DNA from 2 places in the Rhizobium sp. BK312 genome. Region 1 is predicted to be linked to the other one. Evidence: riboswitches for the same ligand, from Rfam matches in the RefSeq annotation. Region 1 holds a riboswitch; the other holds the start of a gene.
The links. Region 1 has a riboswitch for FMN ahead of ribB (3,4-dihydroxy-2-butanone-4-phosphate synthase). Riboswitches for the same ligand answer to the same signal wherever they lie in the genome.
Positions count from the first base shown of each region.

Region 2: another riboswitch for FMN. It lies ahead of FHT85_RS02405 (6,7-dimethyl-8-ribityllumazine synthase); the one in region 1 lies ahead of ribB (3,4-dihydroxy-2-butanone-4-phosphate synthase).

Region 1 covers NZ_JACHZP010000002.1:566,244-571,301, reverse strand. Annotated here, with positions in the region: gene FHT85_RS07285 (IS30 family transposase) at 1-658, shown strand, start outside; gene FHT85_RS07280 (tetratricopeptide repeat protein) at 726-2,165, opposite strand; gene FHT85_RS07275 (DUF4242 domain-containing protein) at 2,189-2,464, shown strand; gene FHT85_RS07270 (hypothetical protein) at 2,662-2,868, shown strand; gene ribB (3,4-dihydroxy-2-butanone-4-phosphate synthase) at 3,226-3,858, opposite strand; FMN riboswitch at 3,968-4,109, opposite strand; gene FHT85_RS07260 (glucose 1-dehydrogenase) at 4,211-4,993, opposite strand; gene tpiA (triose-phosphate isomerase) at 5,053-5,058, opposite strand, start outside.
Region 2 covers NZ_JACHZP010000001.1:499,476-504,533, forward strand. Annotated here, with positions in the region: gene FHT85_RS02390 (ABC transporter permease) at 1-830, shown strand, start outside; gene FHT85_RS02395 (ABC transporter permease) at 827-1,615, shown strand; gene FHT85_RS02400 (ABC transporter ATP-binding protein) at 1,627-2,688, shown strand; FMN riboswitch at 2,795-2,940, shown strand; gene FHT85_RS02405 (6,7-dimethyl-8-ribityllumazine synthase) at 3,030-3,506, shown strand; gene FHT85_RS02410 (VOC family protein) at 3,566-3,916, shown strand; gene phnF (phosphonate metabolism transcriptional regulator PhnF) at 3,956-4,684, opposite strand; gene FHT85_RS02420 (class I SAM-dependent methyltransferase) at 4,686-5,058, opposite strand, start outside.

The DNA.
Region 1 (5,058 bases):
CTTCATCTACGGCAAGGAAGACTACGGGCTTGGCCTCTATCGATACCTGCCGGAGGCGCGCCGCAAACGCCGCCCGCGTGGATCGCGGAAGCCGCGAAATAGCGTATTTCCGGCCAGTCATCGGATATCACAACGACCCGATTTTATTGATGATCGGACGCAGTTTGGCCACTGGGAGGGCGACCTATTGATCTTCGAGCGAGACCTCGGCCATGCCAACCTCACCTCACTGGTCGAGCGCAAAAGCCGCTACACGGTGATGATCAAGAACCAAAGCCGGCACTCGCGTCCGATCGTGGATAAGATCATCGAGACATTCTCTCCTTTGCCAGGCTTCGCACGCCAGAGCTTCACCTTTGACCGCGGCACGGAGTTTGCCGGCTTCAGGGCTCTGGAAGATGGCATCGGCGCACGCAGCTGGTTCTGCGACCCCAGTGCACCCTGGCAGAAAGGTGCGGTCGAAAACGCCAACAAGTGCATTCGCCGCTTCATGCCAGGCGACACTGACCTGGCCGAAGTACCGCAATCAGCGCTGGTTCAACTCGCTCACCATCTGAACGACCTACCGATAAAGTGCCTGGGCTATAAGACACCGACCGAAGTGTTCATGGCATTTGCAAGAGGGAGGCTGATCCCCTACCCTCAAGATTGGCCATGATGCACTTGGATTAGGTTCTCCAAAAGCGTCGTTCGGCAGTTGACGGTCTGGATGACTGATTAAAAGATCACCCTACGATAATTTCGGCCGCCTTCCGGGCGTATCGGTCGGCTTGTTCGCTTTCCCCCATCGCTGCGAGCAAGAGAGAAAGATTCCGATACGTTTGAGGGTCAGCAGGACGCATTCTTATTACTGTTAGATAATGCGAGCGCGCATCCGAAAATGAGCCTTTCTCGTGAAGAAGCACCGCGAGATTATTGTGAGCTTCCGCGTATTCCGGTGCCGACCTTATGGCTGCACGATAGTGTGCCTCCGCCTCCTCTAGGTCTCGTCCTTCGAGCAGTATGGCGTAGTTATAGTGAGCTTCGGCGTAATTCGGCCTAGCCTGCAACGCCTGTATGTAGTGCGACTCAGCCTCGTCCGCATTGCCCAGGCTTTCGAGGAAGACCCCGAAATTGTTGTGCGCTTCGGCAAAACCAGGCCGGAGCCGCAGTGACTCTCGAAAGTGATGTTCTGCCTCATACCGATCACCCCTGGCGTCGAACAGACCGGCCAAACGCAGAAGGGCGTCCACATATTCGGGCCGCCACTTAAGAGCCTCCCGGTAATGCAATGCGGCCTCCTCAGGCCGAGCAGTTTCTTCGAGGAGGATCGCCAGGTTGTAATGAGCTTCTGGATATTGAGGCCAAGGGCGAACGGCATCTCTGTAGTGTTCTTCGCCCGCCACGAGGTCACCACCGCGTTTTAAGATGACGCCAAGGTTGTTGTGCGCTTCCGGATAGTCCGGTCGAAGCTCCAATGCTTTCTCGCAGCAATGCAGTTCTTCTGCTAGCGCCCTATCATCGGTACCGACGATCCCTGCCCCTTTCAAAAACCAATCCTCGGCCGTCATCTGCTCAACGGATCTGGCGGCAAGCGCAGTTTGATCGACAGACACGATGCGGTAGAGATGACGTCGCGGCAGATAGTCGCCCTTCAGCTCAAAGACCTTTACCTCGTGGAAGAGGTAGACCGGTAGGTCGATGAGATCCAGAACTGTCTGCGTGACGAAAAGCGTATCTGGGTCGGCACAGGATTCCACTCGCTTGGCGATGTTCAAGGCTCGGCCGATCCAGGCGTCGTCGTCGTGCATTCGAGAACACTCACCGAAGTGACAACCGACCCGGATTGGGAGGTCGTGAGCCGGGTCCGACATCAAGTGACGCCGTCGTTGTTTCCAGTATGCAATCAGCTTCAACGAGAAATGCACGGCGACATCAGCAGATTCGAATAGATAAAGATGCCCATCACCTGTAAAGTTCTCATGCCGCCGACCGTATTGGCTCGCAAGCGTCTGAGACAGGTATCGATATTCGGCGATTGTAGTTGTGATGGAATCGCGCGAAACCCTGTTCCAGACCGCTGAGTGTCGGACAAGATCTGTAAACACGGCGGCAAAGTAGATGTCCATTCGCAACTGCCGAAGTTTCAGGCGATCGGGCAGCAGGTTAAACGCATCCGCTGTCATCGCTCAACCAAAGGACAACCATCATGCCACAGTACATGGTCGAAAGACACCTGCCCGGCATCACTGCTGATCAACTGGGCGCTGCGGCCTCCCGCGCGAAGAACGTCACGGCGGAGATGACGAGCCATGGCAAACCCGTTCGCTATCTTCGGTCAACATTCGTTCCGTCCGAGGAACGATCTTTCTGCCTGTTTGACGCCGCATCGGAGCAAGATGTGAGGGAGGCAAACGAACGCGCGGAACTCCCGTTGATTCGGATTACCGAAGTGAAGCACATCTCTGCCGACGACGTAATTTAGCACCGCAGAATAAGAGCAAGAAACCAAACGGCTTCCGGAATATTCTTCCAGCTATGCCCGACCGCTCACCGTGCTTGTGGGGTCACTACCAACTGTGAAGTTTTCGCTGCTCCAGAAAGTCGTGAACGTCCGCGGCCGTTGAATAGCTGGTGTCTTCGGCCTCGTGCTACCTGTGCCGCGAACCCGGAGAATCCCGAATGCCTCACGACCCCTCGTCACCGGTTCCCGATGACGCCAAGACCGCTATCATTCTCGCCCATGAAGCGGGCGCAGCGACCGACACAAAATGGATGGACACCTTATGGTCCGCGATCGCCCGCGCCTTGCTGACGGTCTCGGGCTTGCCGGGACGACAGCACATACTTCGGCCGAATCGGGCCGGTAAGGCTCGAGTAACTGCCTGAGCTGGCCGGCGCGCAGTTCCTCCCCACCATCACGCATGTCTCGAGCGCAATGCCAAGCTGCCAACGATTTAAAAGTCTCCTTTCTTCGACGGCCGAGATGCACGGAGGCGTTGCTATCCGTGCACTGGGTCGAGCGACATGCTGCCGCCATCGGTCGCGATCGCCACGCCCCTATCACTACCCGGACTTTAATACCAACATCGGCTACGCGTTGTGCCTCTCGGGCCGGCTGCGCCAGGTCGAGCTAATTAAGCCGTTCACGATCGCATTATTAGCACTGCGCTTAAGCGCATACGAGGCAGAGCGCACCGGATTGCCGTAGCGCTGCGTTGCCACCGCCGGCGACTGTTTGAGACTTTACGCTGCCCTGATCTTCGTCTCTGCATCGCGGTCACGGTAAGCGATCAGATCCTCAATGGTGATAAGATGGAGGCCATGCCGCTCGGCGAACACTTCAAGGTCGGGAAGGCGCGCCATGGTGCCATCGTCTTTCGCGACCTCGCAGATGACTCCGGACGCGGAAAGGCCAGCAAGCCGGGCAAGATCGACAGCAGCCTCAGTGTGCCCCGGCCTTCCGAGTACACCTTCGGGATGAGCGCGCAACGGGAAGATATGGCCGGGTCGGGCGAAGTCCTCAGGACGCGCATCCTTCGTCACCAAGGCGCGGACGGTCGCAGCGCGGTCGGCCGCCGAGATGCCCGTTGTCGTCTCCGGGATATAGTCGACCGAAACGGTGAAGGCGGTCTTCAGCATCTCGGTGTTGTTAGGCACCATCAAGGGAATGTCGAGTTCGTCCAGCCGCTCGCCTTCCATCGGCACGCAGATCAGACCGCGCGCGTGGTTCATCATGAACGCTATGGCCTCCGGCGTGATCAATTCCGATGCGACGAGCAGATCCCCTTCATTTTCTCTGTCGCGGTCATCGACCACAACCACGATGTCACCACGGCCGATCGCGGCGATCGCATCTTCAATTCGGGAAATTGCCATTTCAATGCCTTTCAAGGGTTAACCGCTTTACCGGCCGCATGACCAATGACGGCCACAAATATCCCTTGGGCGAACAGGCGTAGGAACGTCGCAACCCGCGACGCCCGCTGCATGCTCTCTTCCATCCGGACTATACCGTCGGCCCCGGCCTCTCACCGGATCTGCTGACCTTCCATTCGCGGAAGCGCTCGCGGGCTCCGGGTTTCCCCGATACCGCCGGTGGGGAATTGCACCCCGCCCTGAGAACAAATCTAACATAAGGGACCGGACCTCATCTTTGCAAGAGGGCCACGCCACCTTCCAACTTCCGAACCTTGCGATGCGATCGAACACACCGTTCTGGAATATTGAATTACGACATGATCAGTCCGCCGTCGACGTTAATGGTCTGGCCGGTAATATAGGCAGCATCGTCGCTCGCAAGGAAGGTCACGAGACCGGCCACGTCTTCGCCGGAGCCTGCGCGCTTCATCGGAATGCCTTCGACCCATTCTTTCATCAGTTCGCCGGGGCCATAGTTGCCGAGCAGCTTGCCCCAAGCCTGGTCGTTATAGGCCCACATGTCGGTTTCGATGATGCCTGGGCAGAAAGCGTTTACAGTGATTTTCTGCGTGGCAACTTCCTTGGCGAGGCTCTGGGTGATGCCGACGACGCCCATTTTTGAAGCGGCATAGTGCGGCGTATAGATGAAGCCGTCGCGAGCCTGTCCGGACGCTGTATTGATGATGCGGCCACCGCGGCCATGCTTGCGCATCCGGGCGATCGCTTCCTGGGCGCAGAGAAATACGCCCTTCGTGTTGACGGCCATTACCTTGTCCCACTCCCCTTCGGTCATGTCCTCGATCTTGGCGATGGTGATGACACCGGCGTTCTGGATGGAAACGTCTACTGTGCCAAAGGCCTGTTCCGCTGCGTCGTAGAGCGCGATGACGCTTGACTTGTCGGTAACGTCGCCGACGAAGGAGATCGCCTTGCCGCCGTCTGCCTTGATCTGCTCGGCAACTGCATGAACGCTGTCTTCGTTGGCAGAGACAACGAGGTTCGCGTCCTCGCGGGCAAAGCGTTTGGCAATCGCGGCACCGATGCCACGACTTGCGCCGGTTATGACCACCGTCTTGTTTTCGAAGCGTTGCATTCTTTTTTCCTTCCAGGACGTGGCTGTACGCGCTCCTCAACCGGAGTGCCCGCTCAAATTCACGT
Region 2 (5,058 bases), on a different contig from region 1:
TCGATTGGCTGGGAATAGCACCCTTCCTGATCTTCGCGCTGCTATTCCTGATTCTTCCGACGATCTATTTGATAGCAGGCGCCTTTCTGACGCCGGACGGCAGCCTGACGCTCAAGAACATCGCCGACCTGTTCACGCCGACGATCATGAGCGCCTATTGGATCAGTATCAAAATCTCGGTCGCTTCGGCGCTCGGTGGCGCGATCATCGGCTTTTACCTGGCTTGGGCACTGGTCCTTGGCGGGCTTCCCACTTGGATCCGTCACGCCTTCCTGACCTTCTCGGGGGTCGCATCGAATTTCGCCGGCGTGCCGCTGGCCTTCTCGTTCATCGCCACGCTCGGCCGCCAGGGTCTGGTCACGATATTGCTCGCTCATTTCGGCTTCAACCTCTACGGCAGTGGCTTCAACCTGCTGAGCTTCTTCGGCCTGACCATTACCTACATGTACTTCCAGATTCCGCTGATGGTGCTGATCATTACGCCTGCGCTCGACGGCATGAAGAAGGAATGGCAAGAAGCTGCCTCCATTCTAGGCGCAACCAATGGACAATATTGGCGGATGGTCGCCTTGCCGATCCTTTGGCCGAGCCTGCTTGGCACGACACTGCTACTGTTTGCAAATTCGTTCGGCGCCATCGCGACTGCAATTGCACTTACCGGCAGCTCGCTGAATATCGTTCCCATCGTACTCTATGCGCAGATCCGCGGCGACGTGCTGCACAATGCCAATCTGGGCTATGCGCTCGCGCTCGGCATGATCGTCATTACGGGTATTTCGAACGTCATTTATATCTTGATGCGCATGCGCGCTGAACGGTGGCAGAAATGAAGCTGCAAAAATTCTTCGCCTGGATCGCCGTTGCCATCGGCCTCATCTACTTCCTGGTGCCGCTCATCGGTACGCTGGAGTTCTCGCTGCGCATGCGGCGCAACGCTTACAGTTTTGACGCCTATGCCTCCGTCTTTTCGGATTTCGGTTTCATAACGGCCTTTGGTTTCTCGATGTTGATGGCGCTTTTGACCATTATGTTCGGTATGCTGCTCGTTGTCCCCACGGCCTATTGGGTGCGGTTGCGGTTGCCGCAGCTCCGCCCTGTCGTGGAATTCATCACCTTGATGCCGTTGGTCATTCCGGCCATCGTCATCGTTTTCGGCTATCTGCGGCTCTATAATTCGTCGTCGATCCTGCCGCTGACCGGCTATAATTCGACGACGAACATTCTGCTCGTCTGCTCCTACATTGTATTGTCGCTGCCCTATATGTATCGTTCGGTCGATACGGCGATGCGTACCATTGATGTCGGCACGCTGACGGAGGCTGCCGAAAGCCTTGGTGCAAAATGGACAACCATCATGTTCAAATGCATCTTTCCGAATGTCATGAGCGGTGTGCTTTCCGGAGCATTCATCACCCTTGCGATCGTCATGGGCGAATTCACCATGGCATCGCTGCTCAACCGTCCGGCATTCGGGCCCTACATGCAGCTCATGGGCGCCAATAGAGCTTACGAGCCCTCTGCCCTGGCCATCATCGCGCTTGCCGTTACCTGGCTCAGCATGGGCCTGTTGCAGCTCGTTTCCCGTTTCTCAAAATCCGCTCCGATTAAGGCGTAAGGCTTCTCACCATGGCTTTTCTCGAACTCACCCACATCAAGAAGTCCTTCGGCGACATTCACGTCGTCCATGATTTCAATATGCAAATCGAGAAGGGAGAATTCGTCTCCTTCCTCGGACCGTCGGGCTGCGGCAAGACGACCGTGCTGCGCATGATCGCAGGTTTCGAAACGCCGACCGCCGGCACCCTGTCGATCAATGGCAAGGACCAGCGGGCGCTGAAGCCGAACCAGCGCAATATCGGCATGGTCTTCCAGGCCTACGCATTGTTTCCGAATATGACGGTGCATGACAACGTCGCCTTCGGCCTCAAGGTGGCCGGCATGGCAAAGCCTGACATCGACAAACGCGTCAAGGAGATGCTGGCTCTCATCAAGCTCGATCATCTCGCCGGCCGCTATCCCTATCAGATGTCCGGAGGCCAGCAGCAGCGCGTAGCGCTCGCCCGCGCCATCGCCGTCAAGCCGCAGGTGCTCCTGCTCGACGAGCCGCTCTCGGCTCTCGACGCCAAGATCCGTATCTCGCTGCGCGAGGAAATCCGCGCCATCCAACAGCAGCTCGGCATCACCACTGTCTTCGTGACGCACGATCAGGAAGAGGCGCTGTCCATCTCCGACCGTATCGTGGTCATGAATGCAGGCCGCGCCGATCAGATCGGCACGCCGTTCGAAATCTACAACAAGCCGGCAACCCGTTTCGTCGCCTCCTTCGTCGGCACGCTGAATCTGATCGAAGGCAAGGTCGTCGATCCCGACAGTAACCGCATCATGATTGGCGATCAGGGCGTGACCCTGAAGCAGTCGGTGACCGCCTACAAGCCGGGCGATACCGTATCGCTTGCCCTGCGTCCGGAAGCCGGTTCGCTGGCGGAATCGGCCAAGGGCGATACAGCCCTCACAGGCGAAGTCTCCTCGGCACATTTCCTGGGCTCGGTCATCCGCACCCGCATGAATGTCGCCGGCAACACGATTTCCTTCGACATGTTCAACAGCCCGGGCATGATGCCTCCGAGTGTTGGTGAGAAGGTGACGTTGCGTTTTGCCTCCTCCGACCTCCTCGTCATTCAGGACTGAGAAAGAGCCCTCCATCGCCGGGTCATTTTGGAAAATTATTCGCAGACGCCGGGCCAAAACCCCTGCGTTTTTCTTTGATTTCCATAAGGCAAAGCATCTATAGTCCACGCGTTCTCAGGGCGGGGTGCAATTCCCCACCGGCGGTATGGGGAGTTTCCTCGAGCCCGCGAGCGCCTTCCGGATTTCGGAAGGGTCAGCAGATCCGGTGAGATGCCGGAGCCGACGGTATAGTCCGGATGGAAGAGAGCAAGCAGGATCGTACCTCCTCCGCGCGAGGGGTGCTGCGATGTTGCGTGTTCGCCCAAGGGATATTTGACAACAACCCTTGAAAGGCAAAATTCATGACCATTTCGATTTCTACCCAACCGAGCCGTATCGCGATCATTCGGGCCCGCTGGCACGCCGATATCGTCGATCGCTCGGTCGATTCCTTCGTTGCTGAATGGCAGACGGTCGAAGGCGCACCGCCGATCGATATCTTCGAGGTACCCGGGGCGCTGGAAATTCCGCTGCACGCTCAGACGCTTGCCCGTAACGGCCGCTATTCCGCGATCATCGCCACCGCTTTCGTTGTCGACGGTGGCATCTATCGCCATGAATTCGTCGCCAATACGGTTCTCGATGCCATGATGCGCGTCCAGCTCGATACCGGGGTGCCGATCCTGTCGGCGGTCCTGACGCCGCATCACTTCCAGGAATCGGAAGCGCATATCCAGTTCTTCAAGGAACATTTCATCATCAAGGGCCGTGAAGTCGCCAGCGCCTGCCGCCACATCCTGGCGGAGCGCGGCAAGCTGCTGCCCGCCGTCACAGTTTAAGCTTAGCATGGTGGAGGCGCGGCATCTGCCCGCCTCCATGTCCACCAGGGAGGAAGTCAGTGGCCGTCCTACGCATCATCCCGAACCTGCCGGCAGCCGATCCAGACACGGCTCGTCTTTTCTATCATGACCTTCTCGGCCTCGACATCGTCATGGATCACGGCTGGATCCTCACCTTCGCCTCCGAAGCGGCAACAGTGCCGCAGATCAGCGTCGCCAGCGAAGGCGGTTCGGGAACGCTCGTCCCCGACCTTTCCATCGAAGTCGACGATGTCGACACGCTCTATCAGCGCGCCACCTCCATGGGCTTCGGCATATTGTATGATCTCACGGACGAGCCATGGGGTGTCCGCCGCTTCTATGTCCGCGACCCGTTCGGCAAGGTCGTCAATATCCTGTCCCACCGCTAGTTCAAGCTCGCGGAGAGCCTCAAGGGTTCCCCGGCACTCTTACCGCAGATCGAGATTGAATGTGGTGCGCTCGGCCGGCCAGACCGATTCCGAATAGGTGATCGGCACTCCGTCGGTATCCGCATCCACCTTGCGCGTCACCAGCAGCGGCACGGATTTCGGCTGGCGCAGGATCCGCGCTTCGTCGGCCGTCGGCATACGCGCCTCGATCTCCGTCAATAACCGCTCGTAGTCAGTGACACCGTAGCTGGCGAGCGCCGCCGAGATTGTCGGATGCTGTAATCTAGCATGATCGAAATCGGGAAAACGTTCGGCAGGATAATAGGAATCCCCCAATTCCACCGGAATGCCGTCGGCCGTCATGACGCCGCGACGATGGATGACCGGCGCGCCGATTGCGATCTTCAGATGGGCCGCGACGCGTTCGGTCGCCGGCACGATCTCGTGAACGAGCAGCTCGCCGCCCGGTTCGAAACCCTGCTCGATCAGATTTTTGTGGAAGCGGGTGCGCTTCGACAGCGTATAGTCGAGCACGCCCCTATGAACGAAGGTTCCCCGTCCCTGTTCGGCGCGGACCAATCCACGCTGCTCCAAGTGCCCCAGCGCCTGGCGCACGGTAAAACGGCTGACGCCAAATCGCTGCATCAGTTCCGGCTCGGTTGGCAATTTCTCTCCGGGCGCGATTGTCCCAGTGGCGATATCGGCCGCCAGGATCTCGCCGATCTGATGCCAGAGCGCGCTGCCGCCCTTTCGGTCGATCGTCTCCATATCAGATACGCTTCTCCAACCGGAACAGCAGCTTGTATTCAGCAGGGTAGCTCAGTGCATCGAGAATGCTCGGATAATATTTCCGATCCTTGGTGGCACGCACAAAACCATCATAGCCGAAGCGCCTGACGGAAACATCGAAGCCTGCCGCCGTGAAGGCCTCGATATAGTCCTGCGGCGAACGATCCTGCATGGGCGCATTGCTATTGTTGCCGATCAGCTCTAGCCACTTCGGCCAGAGCGGCATTTCGTTGTGGCAACCGGTCACCGCGTAGTAGACGCCCCCATTGCGCATGGCCCGGAACATCCCTTCGGCATGCTCTTTCAGCTGCGGCAGCAGATAGATCACCTCATAGCTGAAGGCCACGTCGAAG